DNA from 3 places in the Agromyces sp. NPDC057865 genome. Region 3 is predicted to be linked to each of the others. Evidence: predicted binding sites of a transcription regulator. Region 3 holds the regulator's gene; each other region holds the start of a gene.
The links. Region 3 encodes HrcA, which represses chaperone genes, less so after heat shock. Its sites were predicted from a motif close to TTNGCACTCGNNNNNNNCGAGTGCNAA; they were not measured.
Positions count from the first base shown of each region.

Region 1 (4,260 bases), on a different contig from region 3:
CCTGGCCGAAGCAGGCGACGTCGGCGGGTGCGGCGTTGGCGGCGCCGGCCGCACCGAAGGTGGCGAGCGCGGCGATGAAACCGGTGGCGAGGATGCGCTTCATTGGACTTCCCTTCTGTCGGCGGGCGCGAGTACCACCCGCTACCAGTACTTCCACGGCCGGCGCGGGTTCGGATGCACCTCATCGCGAAAACCGTGAGCCCACGCGTACGCTGGGCTCGTGGGTACCTTCTACTACGGTGACTCCGGAACCCCGATCGGCATCGAAGATCGCGCACTCGCACACGTGAAGGTCGCCGTCACGACGAAGCTGCGCCGCGGCGAGAGCTTCACCTTGTCCTGGCGTCACACCGATGACCAGCCCAGGGGTCGCAGCACCGTCTGGCTCCATCCCTCGATCCCGGTCCGCTTCGTGTTCGATGAACCCGAAGCGCCCGAGATCAACCGAGACTGGCTCGAAGAGCTCATGCGCTCCGCGAACAGCACCGGCGGCATCGAACTCGTGCCCGAGCATCTGGATGCCAGCCCCATTCCGGTCCCCCCTGACCAGCCCGTCCAAGTGGGCGTCGATGTTCAGGAGGTCGCGGCGGAAGCTCGCGACACGGGCGCGTCGTCGACAGTCGTCAGGTAGTGATGGGTGAGCGGCGCTCGAGACTTCCTGCATCGGCGCGGGTCGTGGAACGGCTTGATTACCCTGGTCTGGTTCCGTAGATGAACTCCTCGGCATGGGCGACCGCCTTCTTGAACGAGTCGTTACGGAGTGCGATGGAACCTTCGCCACGGGAACTGTCGCTGGCCGGATCTTCGACGTAACCCGTCAGCCCGGGAGGTCGGAGGACCCAGATGCCTCCGTGTGGTGGAAGGTAGAAGATGGCGAACGAGCGAGCGGATGGGTCGTTCTCCCAGACGGGAACGACCGCGACCGCGGCTCCGGTGTCGACGTTGATCCATTGGGCTCGCGGTCGGGGCTGGTCCTTGTCGTACACGCTCGGATCGAGGAACGGTGCCGTGCCGGATCCCCACTTCTGTTCGAACCGCTCATGGAAGATGGGGAAGAGGGTCCGGTCGTAACGCCGCCACACGTCATGAGCTTGCATCTGTCTCATCTCCTCGACGTGATGAGGCCGCGAGTCAGCTGGATGGCGACTCGGGCGAACGGAGAGTGCGAGAGGCCGCTCCGCCGAACGGCGAAGCGGCTCCTCGATCGTGATGGCGGTTGCTCAGCTCGACGACGCCGAGATCTCGCGCTCGGAGTTCGGCGCGCTCTGCACCTCGACCTTGCGGGGCTTCGCGCGCTCGCTCACCGGGATGACGACGCTCAGCACGCCGTTGTCGTAGTGGGCGCTGATCGCGGCGGTGTCGAGCCCGTCGCCGAGTGTGAGCTGGCGAAGGAACGAGCCGCTCGGTCGCTCGTGGGCGAGCCACTGCACGTCGCTGTCGGAGCGCAGCGTGCGCTCCGCCCGGATCGTGAGCAGCTGGCCGTCGACGTCGACGCCGATCGAGCCGGGGTCCACGCCCGGCAGGTCGGCCGAGAGCACGTAGTGGTCGCCGTCGCGGTGCAGGTCGATGGGCATCACGCGAGGCCCCTGCCTCGAGTCGAGCATGCCCGCAGCGAGGCGGTCGAGCTCACGGAACGGGTCCCAGTACATGGCCATGGCTTTCTCCTCCCTGATGTCGGCCGTTCGGCCGGTTCCAAGAGTTGAGTCGATGTCGCTCAACTACGGCCAGATTAGCACTCTCGGGTAGAGAGTGCCAAGAGAAGATCGCGAGCGGATGCCGCGGATCGACGTGTATTCGCTGGCGTACCGGCGGCGAGTGCGACCCGGATCACCCGGCTCGAGGTTTCCGCGCCGTGGTCTGATCCGGTACCTGTGTATCCGCCCGACCCGATTGCGGTTGGGGCATCGAGGAGGGAGCATCGCTCCCATCGCAACGTGGCGGAGGGATTCGAGAATGGGCACGATCACTGTGGGCGCCGAGAATTCGGCACCGATCGATCTGTACTACGAGGATCAGGGCATCGGACGCGCCGTCGTCTTGCTCCATGGCTGGCCATTCGATGGCCGGTCATGGGAGCCGCAGCTGCATCCCCTGCTCGACGCCGGTTACCGGGTGATCAACTACGACCGTCGCGGGTTCGGTCGTTCGAGCGCTCCCATCACCGGATACGACTTCGACACGCTCAGCGCCGACCTCGACACCGTGATGCGGACGCTCGATCTCACGGATGTCTCGCTGGTCGGCTTCTCACTCGGGACGGGGGAGGTCGCACGGTACATCGGACGCTACGGCACTGATCGGGTTCGGAGCATCGTGTTGATCGAGAGCCTGACCCCCACCTTCGCAAAGGGGCCGGACAACCCGCACGGCGTGGACGCCGCGGGCGTCGACGCGACGCAGCAGGCGATTCTCGCCGACCGCTACGCGTGGCTCACGGGCCTGCTCGGCGACATGCTGAACCTCGACGAGTACCTCGGGAAGCGGGTCAGCGACGAGAACGTGCGCGCGATGTGGTCGGCCGGCGTGGACGCGTCGCCGTGGGCGACGTGGGCCTGCCCCCGCACCTGGCTCGAGGACTTCTCGAGCGACATCCAGAAGATCGACGTGCCCGCGTTGCTGCTGCACGGCACCGCCGACCGCATCCTCGACCTCGAAAACCAAGGTCGGCGCGCCCACGCAGCAATGCCCGATGCCGAGTACATCGAGATCGAGGGTGGGCCGCACGTCGGGTGCGTGACGCATGCCGAGGAGATCAACGGTCACCTGTTGCGTTTCCTCGCGACGTGAGTCGCGGCGGGCCGGTGCTGCCGTATGTATGCGGGGGCAGCGGACCGTGGAAACTCGCGAACGACGACGAAGGGAGACGGAACCATGACCGACGACCCACGCGACGAGCTCACGCAGAAGCTGAAGCGAACCGAGGTGCAACGCGCCGCATCCTCGATTCCCGGCCGGGAGATCGTGCAGGTGCTCACCGAGATCCCCGTCGGAGTCTCTTCTGGCTGGCACCACCACCCCGGGGAAGAGGTGGGCTACATCGTGGGCGGCACGGTTCGGATGGAGATCCGCGACGCCACCACGCTCACGCTGAACGCCGGCGACGGCTTCCTCATCCCGCCGGGCGTGGCGCACAACGCGACCGATCTCGGCCCCGAGGTGGGTCACATGCTCTCGACGTACATCGTCGAGATCGGCGAACCCCTCTCGACGCTCGAGCCATGACCGAAGCCCGCGGCACGGAAGGGACCCTCTCCTCGACGCGGACCTGATGCAGTGCAGCTCAGCCGAACCCTCCAGCTCCATGACGAGCTGACGTAGCAGCCCGGCGAGCTTCTCGACCGTGGGCACCGAAGTGGTGGCCGTACTCGTCGATGAGCGCACGTGGGTCCCGATGCTCCGAGGGTGTCTGTGCCGCGCGCCGACTCGGGTGGATCAGCCACGTCGCCGGATTCGAGTCCTTCGCATTCCAATCCCAAGTCGATGCATCCGATGCACTGAACGAGCCGGAAGGAATTGATGAGGGTGTAGCGCGCATGCTGCGGTGCTGCAAGCCTCGACGCGGATCACATTCGGAGGACAGATGTTCGAACGACTCCTCAGTGTCGTCATCCCCTCGTGGGCACACCATTCCAAGGGACGCTCGCCGCATGTTCGATCGGCTCGTGCTCTGCACTACCGACCGCCTCGAGGTTCACATGCTCGAAGTCGGATTCCTTCGAGCTTCCCGCACTTCGCGAGAACCGTCGGATGCGAGATTCACACCGACGATGGATGTCGGCGCCCCAGGTCGGAACCGATACTCGGCCCAAGAGTCGCTGTTCTTCACGGACCTTGCACAAGCGATCGAAGGTTGCAGAGCCTGAGGGGAGGGGAGCAGCTTTGCGAGTACTGACCGCGCTCGATGGCGTGTACCGTGCCAGAACGATCGTGGAGGCACTGCGCCTCGCCGACGACTTGACCGCTGAAGCCGGGCGAGACGCCCGGGCTTCCACCGTTCGACTGCTGTCGCACGTGGTCAGGGGCGATGACGAGCTCACCGCTGTTGCGTGCATGCATGCACTCGGAAGCGTGCACGACGAACAAGCTGGACGTTGGCTCGTCCGGTTCCTCTCCGATGATCGGGCCTTCGTCCGACAGCACGCGGCATGGGCTCTCGGAGCGGGGCAGCCGCGCGCTGACACCATTGGCGCACTGTTCGAGATGACCACGGCCGGCGGATTCTCGGGAATGCTCGCTCAGCAGACCCTCGAGCGGTGGTCG
Region 1 covers NZ_JBHVMJ010000001.1:1,173,596-1,177,855, forward strand. The annotation lists gene ACFVN5_RS05535 (hypothetical protein) at 1-103, opposite strand, end outside; gene ACFVN5_RS05540 (hypothetical protein) at 221-631, shown strand; gene ACFVN5_RS05545 (hypothetical protein) at 690-1,097, opposite strand; gene ACFVN5_RS05550 (Hsp20/alpha crystallin family protein) at 1,221-1,655, opposite strand; gene ACFVN5_RS05555 (alpha/beta fold hydrolase) at 1,954-2,787, shown strand; gene ACFVN5_RS05560 (cupin domain-containing protein) at 2,872-3,222, shown strand; gene ACFVN5_RS05565 (glycosyltransferase) at 3,880-4,260, shown strand, end outside.
Region 1: ACFVN5_RS05550 (Hsp20/alpha crystallin family protein) is a predicted target of HrcA. The motif match lies at 1,730-1,756, and genes of this name have one in related genera.

Region 2 (4,260 bases), on a different contig from region 3:
CGAGCACCTCACCCTGGAGGAGGTCGGACGGCGCGGTACGGAAGTACAGGCCGTTGTCCTCGTAGTCGGTGAAGTCGGGCGACGTGTTCGCCGGCGAGAACTGCACGACGCCGGCGGCGGTGATCTGGTCGATCACGGTGAACGACACGCCGGACGACGCGGCACCGATGATGGCCGAGACGTCCTGCGAGAGGAGGTCGGTCACCGAGACGGTGGCGATGTCGGTGGTGGTGTCACCCGAGTCGCGGTAGACGACCTCGACGTTGATGCCCATGTCGGCCTCGTTGATCTCCTTCGCAGCGAGCGCCACACCGGCTTCCTCGGGCGGGCCGAGGAAGGCGAGCGTTCCACTCTGCGGGAGGATCGTGCCGACCTTGAGGGTCAGGTCGCGGTCGCCGGCCTCGATGGGCAGGGCGTCGCCGGCCGACTCGGTCGGTGCTTCCGATTCGGCGGGGGCCGGGGCACCCGAGCTGCACGCGGTGAGGAGGAGGGCACTGACGCCGGCGAGGGCGACCCCCGTCCAGACTGCGCGAGCCGAGCGCGAGGCCGTAGCCTTCGCGAATACGCTCATGTTGCTCCTTGGGACTGAAGGACTGGTACACAAAGCAGCGTCTGGAGACGCCGTGGTTTTGACAGTATTGCCCGCCTCTGGAGGAAACAAGGGAACCCGGTCACAACCGTGTAACACCCTCGGAATCGTTACCTGGCCGACACCTTCCTGCGCGGGCGCGCACGGAATCGTCGTGTGGGACGGCCGCGACGCGCAGATCGCGCGTGGCCCCCGGACGAGGGCCCGATGTCCGCGCGGGCCCGTCAGATCGGCTCGACCGGGGCGCGCCGCGCCGATCGCGCGCTGCGCATGAGGTCGAACGTGAGCACCAGGAGCGCGAGCCAGACGAGTCCGAATCCGATCCATCGCTCGGGCGGCATGGGCTCCTGGAGGATGAACACGCCCACGAGGAACTGGATGAACGGCGCGAAGTACTGGATGAAGCCCATGAAGATGAGCGGCAGGCGCCGGGATGCCGCGGCGAAGAGGAGCAACGGGATGGCCGTGACCACGCCGGCCATCAGCAGCAGGGCGCTGTGCCAGGGGCTGACCGTGCCCATCGTGAGCCCGCTGGTCATCGCGACGAACACGAGCTGCGCGACCGCCAGCGGCGCGAGCCACGCGGTCTCGAGCGTGAGCCCCGACACCGCGTCGACCTTCGGCCCCACCCGCTTCTTGATGAGCCCGTAGAAGCCGAACGAGAACGCGAGCACCAGCGCGATCCACGGGAGCTGGCCGTAGCCGATGGCGAGCACGATGACCGCGACGATCGAGATGCCCACGGCGATCCACTGGGTGACGTTCAGACGCTCGCGGAGCACGAGCACGCCGAGGAACACGGTGACGATCGGATTGATGAAGTACCCCAGCGCCGCCTCGACGACCTGGCCCGTGAGGGTCGCGTAGACGTACGTCGACCAGTTCACGAAGATGAGCACGCCCGCGAGCCCCATCGTGAACAGGACGCGTCGATCGCGCACGAGCGCCATGAACGGTCGCCAGGCGCGCGTCACGGTGAGGAGCAGCAGGCAGAAGACGAGCGAGAGCAGCACGCGCCATCCGACGATCTCGATCGGTCCGGCCGGTTCGAGGGCGATGAAGTAGATGGGGAGGAAGCCCCAGAGCGCGTAGGCCGCGATCGCGAACGCGAGCCCCGAACGACTCACCCCGCCGTGCTGCGCGGGCGGAGCTGAGGTCTCGGTCTCGGAGCTGGATGACACCCGCTCAGACTACGCCCGGCGTCGGATGCCCCGGGCCCGGGCGGCTGCCGACGTGCCTCCACGTCCCGCCACGGACACGACGAGGCCCGGACGCCGCTGGGCGTCCGGGCCTCGGATGGTTCGTGTCGACCTAGCGGACGACGACCGCGAGCACGTCGCGGGCCGACAGCACGAGGAAGTCCTCGCCGCCGAACTTCACCTCGGTGCCGCCGTACTTCGAGTAGATGACCTTGTCGCCGACGGCCACGTCGAGCGGGACACGGTTGCCGTTGTCGTCGATGCGACCGGGGCCCACCGCCACGACCTCGCCCTCCTGGGGCTTCTCCTTGGCGGTGTCGGGGATCACGAGACCCGACGCGGTGGTCTGCTCTGCCTCGACCTGCTTGATGACGATGCGATCCTCGAGCGGCTTGATGGAAACCGACACGGTTGACCCCTTCTCTGTTTGCGAGTGACTGTCTTTGCGAAGACTGATTAGCAGCCTCATTGCGAGAGTGCTAAGCCGAGTCTAGGCGCGATTTGGCACTCGTGCAACGTGAGTGCCAGTGCTCGGAACCCCCCGGTGCGCGATGCTAGCGTGGCCGGGTGGACCGCGCCGACCTCGTCGAACTCCTCTCCCCCGAGGGACTGCGGCTCCTCGACCAGCTCCCCGAGTGGGACTCCAAGTCCGACATCGTGCGCACCGTCGCCGAACTGCGTCGGCAGGGGCATCCGCCCGGCCTCGTGGCCGCCGTGCTCAGCCAGTCGAAGCTGCGCGCGAAGGCCCACGCGAAGTTCGGCGAGTTCGCGTCGCGCATGCTGTTCACCGAGGCGGGGCTCGAGCAGGCCACCCGGCTGAAGGTCGCGGCGCTGCACGCGGGCCGCTTCGCGCGCGCCGGCATCGGCCACGTCGCCGACCTCGGCTGCGGCATCGGCGGCGACGCCCTCGCCCTCGCGGCCGTCGACCTCGAGGTCACGGCGGCCGAGGCCGACGAGGTGACGGCCGCCATCGCCGCATTCAACCTCACGCCGTTCCCGAAGGCGCGCGTGCTGCACGCCATCGCCGAGGACGTGCCCCTCGGCGGCATCGGCGGCGCCTGGCTCGACCCGGCCCGTCGCACCACCTCGGGCGGCACGACCCGACGACTCGCGGATGCCGCGGACTACTCGCCGAGCCTCGACTTCGCGTTCGGGCTGGCCGACCGGCTGCCGGTCGGCGTGAAGCTCGGCCCCGGGACCGACCGCGACGTCATCCCCGAGGGAGCCGAGGCGCAGTGGGTGTCGGTCGACGGCGACGTGGTGGAGCTCGCCGTCTGGCTCGGCGCCGTCGCGCGTCCCGGCATCGGTCGGGCGGCGCTCGTCATCCGCGACGACCGCGCCGCGGAGCTCACGGCGCCGGCCGACAGCGAGGACGCGCCGACGGGTCCCCTCGGCGACTACCTCTACGAGCCCGACGGGGCCGTCATCCGCGCCCGCCTCATCGGCGACCTCGCGCGCGCGAACGGCGCCTGGATGCTGAGCGACGGCATCGCGTACCTCACCGCCGACACCGCGTTCGAGACGCCGTTCGCGCGCGGCTTCCGCGTGCTGGACCGCCTCCCCGCCGACGAGCGGCAACTGCGTCAGGCGCTGGCGGCGCGCGGCATCGGCACGCTCGAGATCAAGAAGCGCGGCGTCGATGTCGACCCGGCGGGCCTGCGCACGCGGCTGAAGCTGCGCGGCGACGCGAGCGCGACGATCGTCCTCACGCGCGAGGAGGGCCGCCACGTGGTGCTCCTGGTGGAGCGCGTCTGAGCCGCCGTCAGTGCGGGAGCGCCCCGAAGACGATGGCGTAGTAGCCGATCCACACGGCCGAGAAGATGAGTCCGGCGATGCCGGTGCCGATGCCGACGAACGCGAGCGTGCGGCCCTCCTCCTCGCGGCGCAGGCCGAGCACGCCGAAGACGAGCGCGGCGATCGACAGGGGCAGCATCCAGCCGACGAACAGCGAGGCGGCGGCGCCGATGACGCCGATGACCGCGGCCACCCAGCTGTAGACGCGGCGCTGCGTGTCGTCCTGCTCCTCGTCGTCGGCGGACGCCCGGTCGGGCAGTTCCTGCCGATGCACGACGAGCAGCTGGCCGGTCGGCACCCGCTGCAGCTCGCCGGTGTCGAACGGCACCTCGAACTCGCGAACGGCGGGGTCGGCGCGCAGCGTCGGCTCGGTCGGCGGCGACACGAACGCCTCGGCGTCGCGGTCGGCGTCACGCGCGGGGTCGCGGCGTGCGTAGCGGTCGTCGCCGCGATCGGATGCCGCGGCCGGGGATGCCTCGGCCTCAGAACGGTCGGGGGCCCCGCCCGAGGGCGGGACCCCTTCGCGATCGGTCATCGGTGTCCTCAGTACGTGTAGTCGACGTAGTTCGGGAAGGTGGCGAAGGCGATGCTCCAGAAGATGACGGAGAGCAGCGCCATGGCGATGCCGACGAAGCCCAGGATGATGCCCGTGAGCCACATGCCCTTCGCGGCCGGCTC
Region 2 covers NZ_JBHVMJ010000001.1:1,353,914-1,358,173, reverse strand. The annotation lists gene ACFVN5_RS06490 (ABC transporter substrate-binding protein) at 1-571, opposite strand, end outside; gene rarD (EamA family transporter RarD) at 814-1,770, opposite strand; gene groES (co-chaperone GroES) at 1,901-2,197, opposite strand; gene ACFVN5_RS06475 (SAM-dependent methyltransferase) at 2,356-3,543, shown strand; gene ACFVN5_RS06470 (DUF4190 domain-containing protein) at 3,551-4,117, opposite strand; gene ACFVN5_RS06465 (DUF4190 domain-containing protein) at 4,126-4,260, opposite strand, start outside.
Region 2: groES (co-chaperone GroES) is a predicted target of HrcA. The motif match lies at 2,290-2,316, and genes of this name have one in related genera.

Region 3 (4,260 bases):
GTACTTGCGGCGCCCGCCCTGGCTCTCGTCGCCCCAGTACGCCTCGGCGAGCCCCTCCTTGAGGAGCCGCCGGTACACGGCGTAGAGCGTGGCCTCCTTGATCTCGTAGCGGCCGCCCGTCTGGTCGCGGATGGTCTTGTAGATCTCGAGGCCGTAGCGGTCGCGCCCGCGGAGCACGCCGAGCACGATCGTGTCGGTGTGCCCGCGCAGCAGGTCGGCGGCGAACGCGTCGTCGGCGCCCATGGCGGGTTGCTTGGTCATGACGAGTACTGTATCTGACACAGTACTTGACGTGCAAGTGTTCGGGATGCTGCGGTCTCCCGTTGCTGGCCGGAGCCGACATCGTTCGCGGCGCATGCAGGAAGAATCGGAAGTCCGCCGGCGTGTCGAGTCTCGCCGCGCCGCGTACGGACGGGTTCTTCCTGCATTCGGATGTGATGGGAGCGACGGCGGCCGCCGCGGCGGGATCGAATTGAACCGCGGCGGATCGGATTGAACTGGGGAACCCCGTCCGCCACGCGGCATCCGCTCGCTCTGGCGACGGCGCGCGCGGACAACGCGAAAGCCCGCCCCGACGGTGCGTGCGCACCGTGGGCGGGCTTTCGTGCGGTGGAGACCGGCGACCGACGCCGGCGGCCGTCAGCTCACGAACTTGATCGAGAGCGGGTAGGTGTAGAGCTGGCCCTGGTTGGCCTTGATGGCCGCGATGATGCTGAAGACGATCTTCACGATCTCGATGGCGATCACGAGCAGGATGCCGATGAAGAGGAAGATCAGGATGTAGCTCACCACGAGCGCGATCGCGATCGTGATCTGGAAGTTGAGCGCGGTCGCGGTGTGGTGGCGCACGAACGGGCCCTTGTCCTTGAGGACGAGGTAGCCGATGAGCGCGGGCACGAAGTAGAAGAAGATGCCGCCCACGTTGATGAGCGTCGCCCACAGCTTCTCGTCTGCCGGGCTGAGCTGCTGTGGAGTCTGACCCCCGTACGGCTCCTGCGGCGGAGGCGGACCCTGCGGCGGCTGCCCGGGAGGCGGCGGCGGGGGCCCCTGCGAGGGCGGGGGCGGCGGCGGTGGGCTCTGGGGCGGCGGGGGAGGCGGGGGCGTGTCGGACATGCGCTGACTCCTTCTTCGGGGCCTCTGAGCGAGACTCTGTCGATTCTCATGCTGGCACAGCGACGCCCGCCGCGGGAGTAGGCACTCCCGCGGCGGGCGTAACGTTGCGACGCCTGCGCGCTACTTGATGAGGCGGATCGCGAAGGGGTAGCGGTAGTGCTTGCCGTCCTTCGCCTGCAGGAAGGCGATGATCGAGAACACGACGCCCACGATCCACACCGCCCAGACGAGGATCGCGCCGATGAACACGATCACGAGGATCCACGAGATCAGGTAGCCGAAGATGAGCGTGATCTGGAAGTTCAGCGCCTCCTTCGCCTCGGTGTTCGTGAAGGAGCCGCGGTCCTTGAAGACCAGCCAGATGATGAGCGACGGCAGGATGCCGAGGACGCCGCCGAGGTGGGCGAACGAGCCCCACTGGACGTCCTGCTCGGGGGTGAGCGGTGCGGCGCCCGACGGGGCCGAAGCCGGCTGCTGGGGCGGAGGCGGCGGGACGTTCGGATCAGGAGACTGCGCGTTGGGGTCCGTCATTGCGTGCCTTTCGGGGGTTCAGGGGTGAACCGCGGGCTGCGAGCAGGGAGGATCGCAGCCGGGGTGACTCGCGGAGTACCCATACGGTATCGCCGCGCCCGACGGTCGGCAACGGCCGGGTCGCAGCATGTCGCGATAGGATTGGCACTCAGGAAGAACGAGTGCTAAGCGGTGAGGGAAGCGAGGAACATGGTCTCCGAACGCGGTCTCGAGGTGCTCCGCGCCATCGTGCAGGACTACGTCGCGTCGCGTGAGCCGGTGGGTTCGAAGACCATCGTGGAGCGACACGCGTTCGGCGTCTCCGCGGCGACGATCCGCAACGACATGGCCCTCCTCGAGGAGGAGGAGCTCATCGCGGCACCCCACACCTCGTCGGGTCGCATCCCGACCGACAAGGGTTACCGCGTCTTCGTCGACCAGCTCAGCGATGTTCGGCCGCTCACCCGGGCGCAGCGCCAGGCGATCGAGACCTTCCTCGGCGAGTCGAGCGACCTCGACGAGCTCCTCGCCCGAACGGTGCGGCTGATCGCGTCGCTCACCAAGCAGCTCGCCGTCGTGCAGTACCCGAGCTTCGGCAGCGCCCGCGTGCGGCACGTCGAGCTCGTCTCGCTGGCGCCCGCACGCGTGCTGTGCATCCTCATCGCCGATTCCGGCCAGGTCGAGCAGCGGCTCGTCGAGCTCGAGCAGCCCGTCGACGAGGAGACCCTCGCAGGGCTGCGAGTGCGGCTCAACGAGATCGCCGGCGGGCACACGATGGCGGATGCCGCGGTGGCGCTCTCGGGCGCGATCCCCGATGCCGACCGGCGTCACACGCTCGTGCTGCACACCCTCGCCGCGACCCTCGCCGAGCAGGCCCGAGTGCAGCGCAGCGACCGGCTCGTCGTCGCCGGCGCCGCCAACCTCGTGCGCACCGAGCAGGACTTCGCCGGGTCGATCCTCGACGTCATCGAGGCGATCGAGGAACAGGTCGTGCTGCTGAAGCTCTTCGGCGAGATGTCGGGCGACGAGCACGCGGTCGCCGTGCGCATCGGCCGTGAGAACGCCTCGTTCGGCCTCGGCGAGACCTCGATCGTCTCCAGCGCGTTCGAGATCCCGGGCCGCGACGTGTCGCGCCTCGGCGTCGTGGGTCCCACGCGCATGGACTACACCACCAGCATGGCGGCCGTGCGAGCCGTCGCCCGCTATCTCTCCCGCACCCTCGGCGAGAGCTGACTCCCGCTGCCGACCCACCCGCTCGGCATCCGGCAATCGAAAGGACACGCCCTCCGTGGCAGACCACTACGAGGTCCTCGGCGTCTCACGCGACGCCACCCCCGACGAGATCAAGAAGGCCTACCGTCGACTCGCGCGCGAACTCCACCCCGACGTCAATCCCGGCGCCGAGGCATCCGAGCGCTTCAAGCAGGTCACGCACGCGTACGACGTGCTCTCCGACCCGAAGCAGCGCCAGCAGTACGACCTGGGCGGCCGGGGCGGCTTCGGCGGCGACCAGGGCTTCGGCGGATTCGGCGACATCTTCGAGACGTTCTTCGGTGCCGGGCAGCAGAGCCGCGGACCCCGCTCGCGGCGCGAACGCGGCCAGGACGCCCTTATCCGCGTCGAGGTCGGCCTCGACGAGGTGATCTTCGGCACGCACCGCGACATCGAGGTCGACACGGCCGTCACGTGCGAGACGTGCCACGGCTCGTGCTGCCAGCCCGGCACGGCCCCGGTCACGTGCGACATCTGCCACGGCACCGGCTCGATCCAGCGCTCGGTGCGCTCGCTGCTCGGCAACGTCATGACGTCGAGCCCCTGCGGCACCTGCCGCGGCTACGGCACGATCATCGCCACTCCGTGCGTCACGTGCCAGGGCCAGGGCCGCGTGCGCGCACGTCGCACGGTGCCCGTCGACATCCCCGCGGGCGTCGACACCGGCGTGCGGCTGCAGATGCCGGGCTCCGGCGAGGCCGGCCCCGCCGGCGGCCCGAACGGCGACCTCTACCTCGAGATCAAGGTGAAGAACCACGAGGTTTTCAGCCGCAACGGCGACGACCTGCTCTGCACGCTCGAGGTCGCGATGACCGATGCGATCCTCGGCACGACGACCTCGATCCCGGCGCTCGACGGCGATGTCGAGGTCGAGCTGCACCCCGGACTCCAGAGCGGCGAGGTCCTCACCGTGAAGGACCGCGGCGTGACGAAGCTCCGCGGCTCCGGCCGCGGCGACCTCCGCATCGGCGTGCAGGTGCACACGCCCACGAAGCTCTCGTCGAAGGAGCGCGACCTCATCCACCAGTTCGCCTCGTCGAAGAAGCCGCAGAAGCCCGAGCTCACGCACTTCCAGCAGGGGCTGTTCGCGCGCCTGCGCGATCGGTTCCTGGGCTGACGGATGCCGCGATGAGCCACCTCTACCTCGACGAGTCGCTCGACCTCGCCGCCGCCGCGCCCGGCTCTCTCGTAGAGCTCGCGGGCGACGAGGCGCGCCATGCGGTCACCGTCTCGCGCGTGCGGGCGGGGGAGCGCATCGCGATCGGCGACGGCCGCGGCACGCTCGTGCACGGCGTGGTCGCGTCGACCGGACCGCGCGAGCTCGCGCTCGAGGTCGACGAGGTGGTCGTCGAGCCGGCGGCCTCG
Region 3 covers NZ_JBHVMJ010000002.1:161,880-166,139, forward strand. The annotation lists gene ACFVN5_RS08390 (PadR family transcriptional regulator) at 1-261, opposite strand, end outside; gene ACFVN5_RS08395 (DUF4870 domain-containing protein) at 640-1,113, opposite strand; gene ACFVN5_RS08400 (DUF4870 domain-containing protein) at 1,234-1,644, opposite strand; gene hrcA (heat-inducible transcriptional repressor HrcA) at 1,834-2,856, shown strand; gene dnaJ (molecular chaperone DnaJ) at 2,912-4,012, shown strand; gene ACFVN5_RS08415 (16S rRNA (uracil(1498)-N(3))-methyltransferase) at 4,024-4,260, shown strand, end outside.